DNA from 2 places in the Rothia koreensis genome. Region 1 is predicted to be linked to the other one. Evidence: predicted binding sites of a transcription regulator. Region 1 holds the regulator's gene; the other holds the start of a gene.
The links. Region 1 encodes LexA, which represses DNA repair genes until DNA is damaged. Its sites were predicted from a motif close to TCGAACANNTGTTCGA; they were not measured.
Positions count from the first base shown of each region.

Region 1 (5,151 bases):
CGGGTACACCAACGCCGGGAAGTCCTCGCTGCTCAACAGGCTCACGGATGCCGGCGTGCTCGTGGAGAACGCGCTGTTTGCGACCTTGGATCCGACGGTCCGCAAGGCCGTGACTCCTGACGGGATCGGCTACACGCTCTCGGACACCGTGGGGTTCGTGCGCTCCCTGCCGACGCAGCTGGTCGAGGCCTTCCGATCCACGTTGGAGGAGGTCGCCGATTCGGACGTCATCCTGCACGTCGTCGACGTCTCCCATCCCGAGCCCGAGGGCCAGATCCGGGCGGTTCGCGACGTGCTGGCCGATGTGGATGCCCACGACGTCCCGGAAATCATTGTGCTCAACAAGGCCGATACGGCCGATCCGTATGTTGTAGAGCGTCTGCGCCAACGGGAACCTCGACACGCCGTCGTGTCGGCTCGTACCGGAGAGGGGATCGACGAGCTCAAACAGCTGATTTCGGACACCATTCCGAGGCCGGACGTTCGGCTCGAACTCCTTGTGCCCTACTCCCACGGAGAGGTTGTCTCGCGGTTGCATTCGTGGGATGCCGAGATCCTCTCGACCGAGTTCGAAGAGGGCGGAACGCGGATGAGCGTTCTGGTCCGTCAGGACATGGCGGCAGATCTGCACGATTACACGATTTCGAACGCCTGAGCTGTCGGAGGCTGGATTCATGGATACTGCTCCGACGGGCGAGGAGCCGGAGACGCTGCCAGGGGCCAAAGATGTCCTGGAGCTGCTGGACACCGCCGTCGACAGGACGGGCGGGCAACGGCGCGACGGGCAGAGGCGCATGGCCGCTCATGTGGCCCAGGCGCTGGAGACGAACAAACATCTGCTGGTTCAGGCGGGTACGGGAACGGGCAAGTCGTTGGCCTATCTGATTCCGGCGATCCGGCGCGCGATCGACGCCGAGTCCCCGATTGTGGTGGCGACCGCGACCTTGGCCCTCCAGGCGCAGATCGTGACCCGGGACATGCCGCGCCTGCTCGAGACCTTGGACGACCAGCTCGAGCGACCGGTCGACGTCGCCCTGCTCAAGGGGCGGAACAACTACGTGTGTCTGCACAAACTCGAGGGCGGGTACCCCGAGGAAGAAGACCCCAACGCGCTCTTCTCCCTGAACTCCGAGGGGGCGTCCGCATCCGGGCATCCGTCTCGCGGCGGCACGGGTCTCGCCGAGGAAATCGTGCGACTCCGCTCCTGGGCGGAAACGAGCGACACCGGAGACCGGGACGAACTCTTGCCCGGGGTCAGCGACAAGGCGTGGAGACAGGTTTCCGTGACCGCGTCCGAATGTCTCGGCCGCAAGTGCCCCCTGGTCGAAGAGTGCTTCTCGGAACTGGCGAGGCAGAAAGCCGGCGAGGCCGACATCGTCATCACCAACCACGCACTCCTGGCCATCAACGCCTTCGAAGGAATCGGCGTCCTTCCTGAGCACGACACCGTGATCGTCGATGAGGCCCACGAACTCGTCGACCGGGTCACGGGTGCCGTGACAGGGGCGATTTCTCCCATCATGGTGCGCTCCGCGGCCAGAGCGGTGCGCAAGCACACGAGCGCCTCCCACGACCCGCTGACCGATGCCGCCGACGCCTTGGACGCCGCGTGCACCGGAAAGCCCGCGGAGCTCATGGCGCACGGTCTGACCCCGGATCTGCAGAGAGCCATGGAACTGGTGCGTGACGCGAGCCGCGCGGCTCTGTCCGACACCAAGCCCGAAGGCAAGGATGCCGACGCCGGCCGACAGACCGCCCGAGCCCGCCTGACCGAGATCCTCGAGCTGGCCGAGAGGACGCTCGGGGCCGACGGCAAGTACGAGGTCGTGTGGATCAGCCGGGTCGGGGGCTGGGAACCGGGACGCGGTTACGTTGCCGCGGCAGACACCGACCCGGCGACCATTCACGTGGCGCCGTTGTCGGTGGCGTCGAGGCTCCGGGAAGGCTTGTTCCAGGACCGTACGGTCGTGCTGACCTCGGCCACCCTCGCCATCGGTCACTCCTTCGACTCGGTGGCCGGCTCGCTCGGACTCATGGGCGAGAAGGCACCCGTGTGGGAGGGCCTCGACGTGGGCTCACCCTTCGACTATCCCAAGCAGGGAATGCTGTATCTCGCGTCGGACCTGCCGAAGCCGGCGCGGGGAGTCTCAGAGGAACAGCTCGAGCGTGTGCTCCAACTGGTCGAGGCCTCGGGCGGAGGGACCTTGGGCCTGTTCTCTTCCAAACGAGGGGCCGAGCAGGCGGCCGAGTACGTGAGGAACAATTCTGACCTGGAGGTCCTCGTCCAGGGCGAGTCCTCACTGCGCGGGCTGGTCAAGGAATTCACGGAAGACGCCGACACCTGCCTCTTCGGGACCATGAGCTTGTGGCAGGGAGTCGACGTTCCGGGCGAATCGTGTCGGCTGGTGATCATCGACCGGATCCCGTTTCCGCGTCCCGATGATCCTCTGTCCTCCGCCCGGGCCCGGGCCGTGAGCCAGACCGGAGGGAACGGATTCATGGCCGTCTCGGCTTATCACGCGGCCATCAGGTTGGCCCAGGGGACCGGACGGCTGATTCGCTCGCAGGACGACCGCGGCGTCGTGGCCGTCCTGGATTCCAGGCTCGCCACGGCACGCTACGGCGGGTTCCTGCGCAGCGCACTGCCCCCGTTGTGGACCACCGACAATCTGCCAACGGTCACTGCCGCCCTGCGGAGGCTCGCCGCCGGGTGATCCCGCGGCTCCGGCGCACACCGACGGGCCGATGCGGACGCGCGGCGAGGCCGCGGGCGTAGGCGCGCGTGCCCCGGAGCGAGTGACGCCGGCTGGGGCGGGACTTACACGGAGCGCAGGACCGAAACGACCTTGCCCATGATCGTCGCGTGGTCTCCGAGAATTGGCTCGTACTGTCGATTCTGAGGCAGCAGCCAGGTGTGCCCGTCCCGTTGCCGGAAGGTCTTGACCGTGGCCTCGTCGTCGAGCAGCGCAGCGACGATGTCGCCGTTCTCCGCGTCGCTCTGCTGGCGGACCACAACCCAGTCGCCGTCGCAGATCGCGGCCTCGACCATCGAGTCTCCTCGCACCTCGAGCATGAAGAGCTGGCCCTGCCCGACCAATTGACGGGGGAGGGCGACGACGTCGTCCACGTGCTGTTCAGCAGTGATGGGAACACCTGCCGCGATCCGGCCGACCAGCGGCACCTGGGCCGTGGCCCCATCCGGTTGGGTCTCCGGGAAGAGCGGCACGACCTTGTCGTTCGATTTTTCTCGTGACGGTTCCGGGGCGGGTCGTTCCCGAGGCGCGGCAGCCGGGAACCGGGGGCTGTCTTCTCCCACGGGTGTTTCGCAGAGCACCTCGATGGCCCGCGGCCGCTTCGGATCGCGACGGATGAGGCCGAGGGCCTCCAACCGCGAGAGCTGATGGGTCACGCTCGACAGGCTGGACAGGCCGACCAGGTCGCCGATCTCTCGCATGGACGGTGGATAGCCGTGCGTCTCGACGGACGATGCAATCGCCTCGAGAATCTTGCGCTGTCGCGGGGTGAGCGGCTTGGCCTGGTGAGGAAGCTGGGTGGCCACCGGTTCGTCCTTCCCTGGAGGTGCTTAAGTTGTCAGTCGCCCCGTGTGTACTGGAACTACGGCTCGGGCGACAACGGTCATCGTGCAGTCGCCCGTTCGGATGCGCTTGGTGAAAGTCGCACCGTGAGGAGTCCTCCCCGGAGGGAAGGCGCTCCGGCCGGTACAACCGATTTTCTTTACCCCTCAGGCTAAGCCAGAGGAAGTGGCAAATCAAACATGTGTTCTATTTTTCTCGACAGTGTTCGAAGACTTTGGTAGAACAGACGTACGAACTCGAACTCCAGTTCGAATACTCATCACTCTCGCCGAATACGAAGGGATCTTCGCATGAGCACGTTTACTCAGACCACAAGCCGCGACGCGGAATGGATCCGTCACGTGGGGACCGCTCGTGTTCGAACCTCGCGCATCTCGCTGACTCGCCGAGGCCGTTTCGTGTTCTTCGGGGTGCCGGTGCTCTCCGCCGTCGTCGTCGTCGCGGTGGCTCTCATGATGTTCCTCGTGCCCGGCACCGCGCAGGCGGGTACGGAGAGTGCCGCCTCGACCACGCAGTCCGTTGTCGTCGGCAGCGGGGACACGCTGTGGGACATCGCTCGGGACGTGGACTCCAGTGCGGATGTTCGAGTGACCATGGACAAGATCAACGATCTGAACGATCTGGGCAGCGGGCAGGTTACTCCCGGACAGCGTCTTATTGTCCCGATAATTTCGGAGTGAGGATCGGCGGTCCTTAGCATAGTGGGGTGACTGACTCATTGGACGCGCTGAACAACCTGCCCCTCCGGGACGACCTTCGCGGTCGGTCCCCTTACGGTGCCCCCATGCTCGAGGTGCCGTACGCGTTGAACGTCAACGAAAACACGCATCCGATGCCGACCGAGGTTGTGGAGGCGGTGACCGAAGGAGTGCGAGAAGCGGCTCGTTCGCTCAACCGCTATCCGGACCGTGATTTCACGGAGCTCCGTTCAGAACTCGCCGCGTTCGTGGGACACGGCCTCGACCAGAACAATCTGTGGGCGGCCAATGGGTCGAACGAAATTCTCCAGCAGATCCTGCAAGTTTTCGGGGGACCGGGACGCCGGCTCATGAGTTTCGTTCCTACGTATTCGATGTATCCGCTCTTGGCTTCGGGGACCAACACCGAGTTTGTGGCGGGGGAAAGGGCCGAGGACTTCTCGCTGTCTCCCGAATCCGCGGCACGTCAGGTCGCCGATCAGCAGCCGGCCATCACGATCCTCTGCTCCCCGAACAACCCGACCGGCACGGCTCTCGACCCCGAGGTCGTCGAGGCCGTGTACGACGCCGCGACATCCTTCGACGGAATCGTCGTGGTCGATGAAGCCTACGCTGAGTTCGCGAGGGACCCCGACCGGACGTCGCTCAGGTTGTTGCCGGGGCGCGAACGACTCATCGTCAGCCGAACCATGAGCAAGGCATTCGCCCTCGCGGGCGCCAGGATCGGGTACTTCGCGGCGGCTCCTGCCGTGGTGGATGCGATCAAGCTGGTCAGGCTCCCGTACCACTTGTCCGCCGTCACACAGGCCACGGCATTGGCCGCCCTGCGTCACCGCGGGAGGCTCCTGGCCAACGTG
Region 1 is NZ_CP197643.1:2,400,329-2,405,479, reverse strand. It holds gene hflX (GTPase HflX) at 1-655, shown strand, start outside; gene ACTSLZ_RS10675 (ATP-dependent DNA helicase) at 675-2,714, shown strand; gene lexA (transcriptional repressor LexA) at 2,819-3,559, opposite strand; gene ACTSLZ_RS10665 (LysM peptidoglycan-binding domain-containing protein) at 3,887-4,276, shown strand; gene ACTSLZ_RS10660 (histidinol-phosphate transaminase) at 4,303-5,151, shown strand, end outside.

Region 2 (5,151 bases), 610 kb from region 1:
GGCCACCACCTGGCCGCCCCCGCTGCCGCCTTCGGGTCCCATGTCCACGATCCAGTCGGCCGACTTGATGACGTCGAGGTTGTGCTCGATCGTCAGTACCGTGTTTCCTTTGTCGACCAGTCCCTGGAGCACGTTCAACAACTTGCTGATGTCCTCGAAGTGGAGGCCAGTGGTCGGCTCGTCCAGAACATAGATGGTCCGGCCGTTGGACCGCCGTTGGAGTTCCGTCGCCAACTTGACGCGCTGAGCTTCGCCACCCGACAGCGTCGGGGCGGGTTGGCCGAGGCGAATGTACCCCAGCCCGACGTCGACGAGGGTGTTGAGGTGCCGGGCAATGGGAGTGAACGCGGAGAAGAACTCGGCGGCTTCCTCGACCGGCATGTCCAGGACATCCGCGATGGTCTTGCCCTTGTACCGGATCTCGAGGGTTTCGCGGTTGTACCTGGCACCGTGGCAGACCTCGCAGGGCACGAAAACGTCCGGCAGAAAGTTCATCTCGATCTTCAAGGTGCCGTCCCCATGGCACGCTTCGCAGCGGCCACCCTTGACGTTGAAGGAGAATCGGCCCGGAAGGTAACCCCGAACTTTGGCCTCGTTGGTTTCTGCAAACAACTTGCGGATGTGGTCGAAGACCCCCGTGTACGTGGCTGCGTTCGATCGCGGCATGCGCCCGATGGGGCTCTGGTCCACGTGAACGATCTTGTCCAGATGGTCCAATCCCTCGACGCGCTGATGCCGCCCGGGCACCTGCTTGGCACCGTTCAGTTTGTTGGCCAGAGCGGTATAGAGAATGTCGTTGACCAGGGTTGACTTGCCCGAGCCGGACACACCGGTGATGGCGGTGAAGACGCCCAAGGGGAATTCGACGTCGATTCCCGTCAGGTTGTTCTCCTTGGCCCCGACCACCTTGACCGTGCGTTTCTTGTCGATCGGGCGACGGTTCGAGGGCAGAGAGATCTCGCGGCGTCGATCGAGGTAGGCACCCGTGAGCGACCGCTGATTCGACAAGAGATCCTCGTACGTGCCCGAGTGGACGATTTCGCCGCCGTGCTCGCCGGCACCCGGCCCGACGTCCACGATCCAGTCCGATTCCTTGATGGTGTCCTCATCGTGCTCGACCACGATGAGGGTGTTGCCCAGGTCCCGGAGTTTGCTCAGGGTTTCGATCAGGCGACGGTTGTCCCGCTGGTGGAGGCCGATCGAGGGCTCGTCGAGGACGTAGAGAACACCCACGAGTCCGGAACCGATCTGCGTCGCCAGTCGAATACGCTGCGCCTCGCCGCCGGACAACGTGGCTGCAGCACGCTCCAGGTTCAGGTAGTCGAGCCCGACGTCGAGCAGGAACTGCAGGCGCGCATTGATCTCTTTCAGAACCTGGTCGGCGATCTTCGTCTCGCGCTCCGACAGTTCCAGACCGGCCATGAACTTTTGGGTGTCCGTCATCGACATTGCCGTGACCTCGGCAATCGAGGCCCCACCGACGGTGACGGCGAGCATGGTCGGGTTCAGACGGGCCCCGTCACACGCGGGGCAGGCAACCTGACGCATGTACTGTTCATAGCGATCTTTCGCCCAATCGGACTCGGTCTCCTCATGCTTGCGCTTGATGTAGGCGTACACGCCTTCGAAGCCGGAGGTGTACCTGCGTTCGCGGCCGAACCGGTTGCGGTAGGACACCTCGACCTTGAAGTCTTTTCCGTTGAGGATCGCCTGACGGGCCTTTTTGCTCAGGTTCTTCCATGGGGTGTTGAGGTCGAAGTCCACTTCCTTTCCGAGACCCGCCAGAAGGCGCAGCCAGTACTCGGTCGTGGACTTGCCCTGTGACCAGGGAGCGATGGCCCCTTCACCCAAGGTCTTGTCCGGATCGGGAATGACCAGGTCTTCATCGACCTCCAGACGAGACCCGATGCCGTCGCATTCAGGGCAGGCGCCGAACGGACTGTTGAAGGAGAAGGCGCGCGGTTCGATCTCCGTGGTTTCGATCGGGTGCTCGTTGGGGCAGGCCAGGTTCTCGCTGAATGTGCGCTGGCCTGCGTCCGAATCGTCGTCGACGAAATCGACCACGACCCTTCCGTCCGCAAGTCCCAGCGCAGTCTCGATGGAGTCGGTCAGGCGCTGGTGGATCGAGTCCTTGATGACCAGACGATCGACCACCACGGAAATGGAATGTTTGTACTGCTTCTTGAGCTTGGGCGCCTCCGCAAGCTGGATCTGCTCACCGTCAACCACTGCACGGGAATAGCCCTGCTGGGTCAGTGAGGCGAACAGATCGGCGAACTCTCCCTTTCTGGAACGCACCATAGGCGCCAGAACCTGCAATCGAGTCCGCTCGGGAGAGGACATGAGCTGGTCGACGATGGCCTGAGGAGTCTGCTTCTCGATCGGCTCCCCACAGATGGGACAGTGGGGGTGCCCGATCCGCGCCCACAACAGACGCATGTAATCGTAGATTTCGGTGATAGTGCCGACCGTGGACCGCGGATTCTTCGACGTGGACTTCTGATCGATCGACACCGCCGGCGAGAGGCCCTCGATGAAGTCCACATCCGGTTTGTCGACCTGGCCCAGGAACATGCGCGCATACGCGGACAGCGATTCGACGTACCGACGTTGCCCCTCGGCGAAGATCGTGTCGAAGGCCAGAGAGGACTTTCCCGATCCGGAGAGCCCGGTGAACACGATCATCGCATTGCGCGGAATATCCAGGTCCACATTCCTGAGATTGTTTTCCCGTGCGCCCTTGACCAGAATCCTGGTGAGGTCCTGCGGCATACCGGGTTCGTGTCCCTCAACGTGCTGAATGGTCATGACCTGCCTGTCTGCGTGGTTGCTCCGGACCGGGAGGTCGTGCGACTGGCGCGAACACTCCCCATTCGAAGATTTATTCTAACGAATCTGCGGCTCGCGGTGGAGAAATCGGCCCAGGGTGAACGTCTCTCGCGCGCGGGTTGCGCGCGAGCGGGTCGGAAGACCTACACTCGGAGGCATGATGGCAATCGCTACCGAAAAGATCGACCTGGGTAAGGTCACCATCCGTTATATCAGCGTCTCCGACATGGACAATAACGTCTACCTGGTGACGTGCAAGCAGACCGGCACCCAGCTGTTGATCGATGCGGCGGACGACCCCGATTCGATTTCACGACTCGTGGCCGCGGGTGCCCACGATGTCGACGCCCAGTGCGCCTGCTGCGGAAACGTTCAGCTGATCGTGACGACCCACTCTCATTGGGACCATGTGCGAGCGCTGCCCGAGATCAAGTCCCGTTCGGAGGCGCTCACCGCGTGCGGCGATGCCGATGAGTCCGACATCGACGTACCCATGGACATCACCTTCGAGGACGGCGACACGGCCGATTTGGAAGGCTTCTCCTTGGACGTGATCGGCCTGGCCGGTCACACGCCCGGATCCATTGCGCTGGCTTATACCCCGGAGGAGGGCCCGACCTACATTTTCACGGGCGATTCTCTGTTCCCGGGTGGCGTGGGCAAGACCGGTTCCCCGGAAGCCTTCGAGTCCCTCCTGCACGATGTGACCACGAAAATCTTTGACGTCTACGACGACGACACCGTCATCCTTCCCGGCCACGGCAAGTCCACCACTCTGGGCGCCGAGCGGCCCCATCTGGATGAGTGGGCCCAGCGAGGCTGGTAGAAGCTGCGCCCTGCCAGAGGCTCCTCTGCCCCGGAACGCCGGTCTCCCGGTTTTCCGGGGCAGATTTGTTTCACGCGTCCGGCCCCGGCGGTGGGGTCAGAAAAGACCCTGGATATTCCCTGATTCGTCGAACCCTATCCGTTCGGCGGCGGGATGGCGGGACAGCCCGGGCATGGTCCTGATCGTTCCGCAGAGGGCGTACACGTATCCGGCTCCGGCCGCGAGCCGGACCTCGCGCACCGGAAGCCGCCACCCTGTCGGGGCCCCTTTCAGCCCGGGGTCCGAGGACAGTGAAAGATGCGTCTTGGCGATCACGACCGGCAACCGTCCGAACCCCAGCCGTTCGTAGCGTTCGAGTTGCTGTGCGGCCGCTGGGCTGAGATCCACTCCGTCCGCGCCATACACCTCGGTCGCGACCTTCTCGATCTTGGTGGTCAGAGGATCGTTGAGGCCATAGGTGAACGTGAGACGCCCTGGCTCGTCACAGGCTCGCACGACGGCGTCGGCCAGGTCGGTCGCGCCGGCCCCTCCTTGTGAGACTCCCCTGTGCACCGCGACTTCGACTCCTTCTTCTGCGGCGATCGTTCGGATTGCCTCGTGCTCGGATTCGTGGTCCGTCGGGAATGCGTTGATGGCCACGACGGGAGATACGCCGAAGGACCGGACGATGTCGATGTGCTTGCGAAGATTGGCCGCGCCTGCATCGACGTCCTCGGGGCTTTCGGAGAGCATTCCCTCGGGCAGTGGCTGTCCCGGGACGATGCGGTATCTGCCGGAGTGCGATTTGAGGGCGCGGACGGTGACCACGAGAACGGCGGCGTCCGGCCGCAGCCCACTGGTACGGCATTTGACGTTGAAGAAGCGTTCGGCTCCCATATCCGCACCGAAACTGGCTTCGGTGATGACGTAATCGGCGTGTTCCAGACCGACGTAGTCGGCGACGACCGACGAGTTGCCCGTCGCGATGTTTCCGAACGGGCCGGCGTGGATCAGCGCGGGCGTGTGTTCGAGGGTCTGCATCAGGTTGGGTTTGATCGCGTCGGCCAGAATGACTGACATCGCGCCGTCGGCCTTGAGGTCGCGGGCCGTGACGGGTTCTCCGCTCCTCGTCAGGCCGACGACGATGCGGGCCAGGCGCTCGTGCAAATCGTTCAGGCTCGTGGCCAGGGAGAGGATCACCATGACTTCGCTGGCCGAGGTGATGTCGAAGCCGGTTTGCCTGGTGACCCCGTCGGTGCGTTCCCCGAGTCCGACGACGATGTTGCGCAGTGATCTGTCGTTGACATCGAGCACTCGGCGCCACGTGATGGAGCGCTCGTCGATGTCCAGCTCATTGCCGAAATGAAGGTGGTTGTCCAGGATTGCGGCCAGCATGTTGTGGGCCGCGGTGACCGCGTGGAAGTCTCCGGTCAAGTGCAGGTTCAGCTTCTCCATCGGAACGACTTGGGAATAGCCTCCCCCGGCGGCTCCGCCCTTGATGCCGAACGTGGGGCCCA
Region 2 is NZ_CP197643.1:1,787,015-1,792,165, reverse strand. It holds gene uvrA (excinuclease ABC subunit UvrA) at 1-2,808, opposite strand, end outside; gene ACTSLZ_RS07955 (MBL fold metallo-hydrolase) at 2,990-3,655, shown strand; gene ACTSLZ_RS07950 (formate--tetrahydrofolate ligase) at 3,752-5,151, opposite strand, start outside.
Region 2: uvrA (excinuclease ABC subunit UvrA) is a predicted target of LexA. The motif match lies at 2,874-2,889, and genes of this name have one in related genera.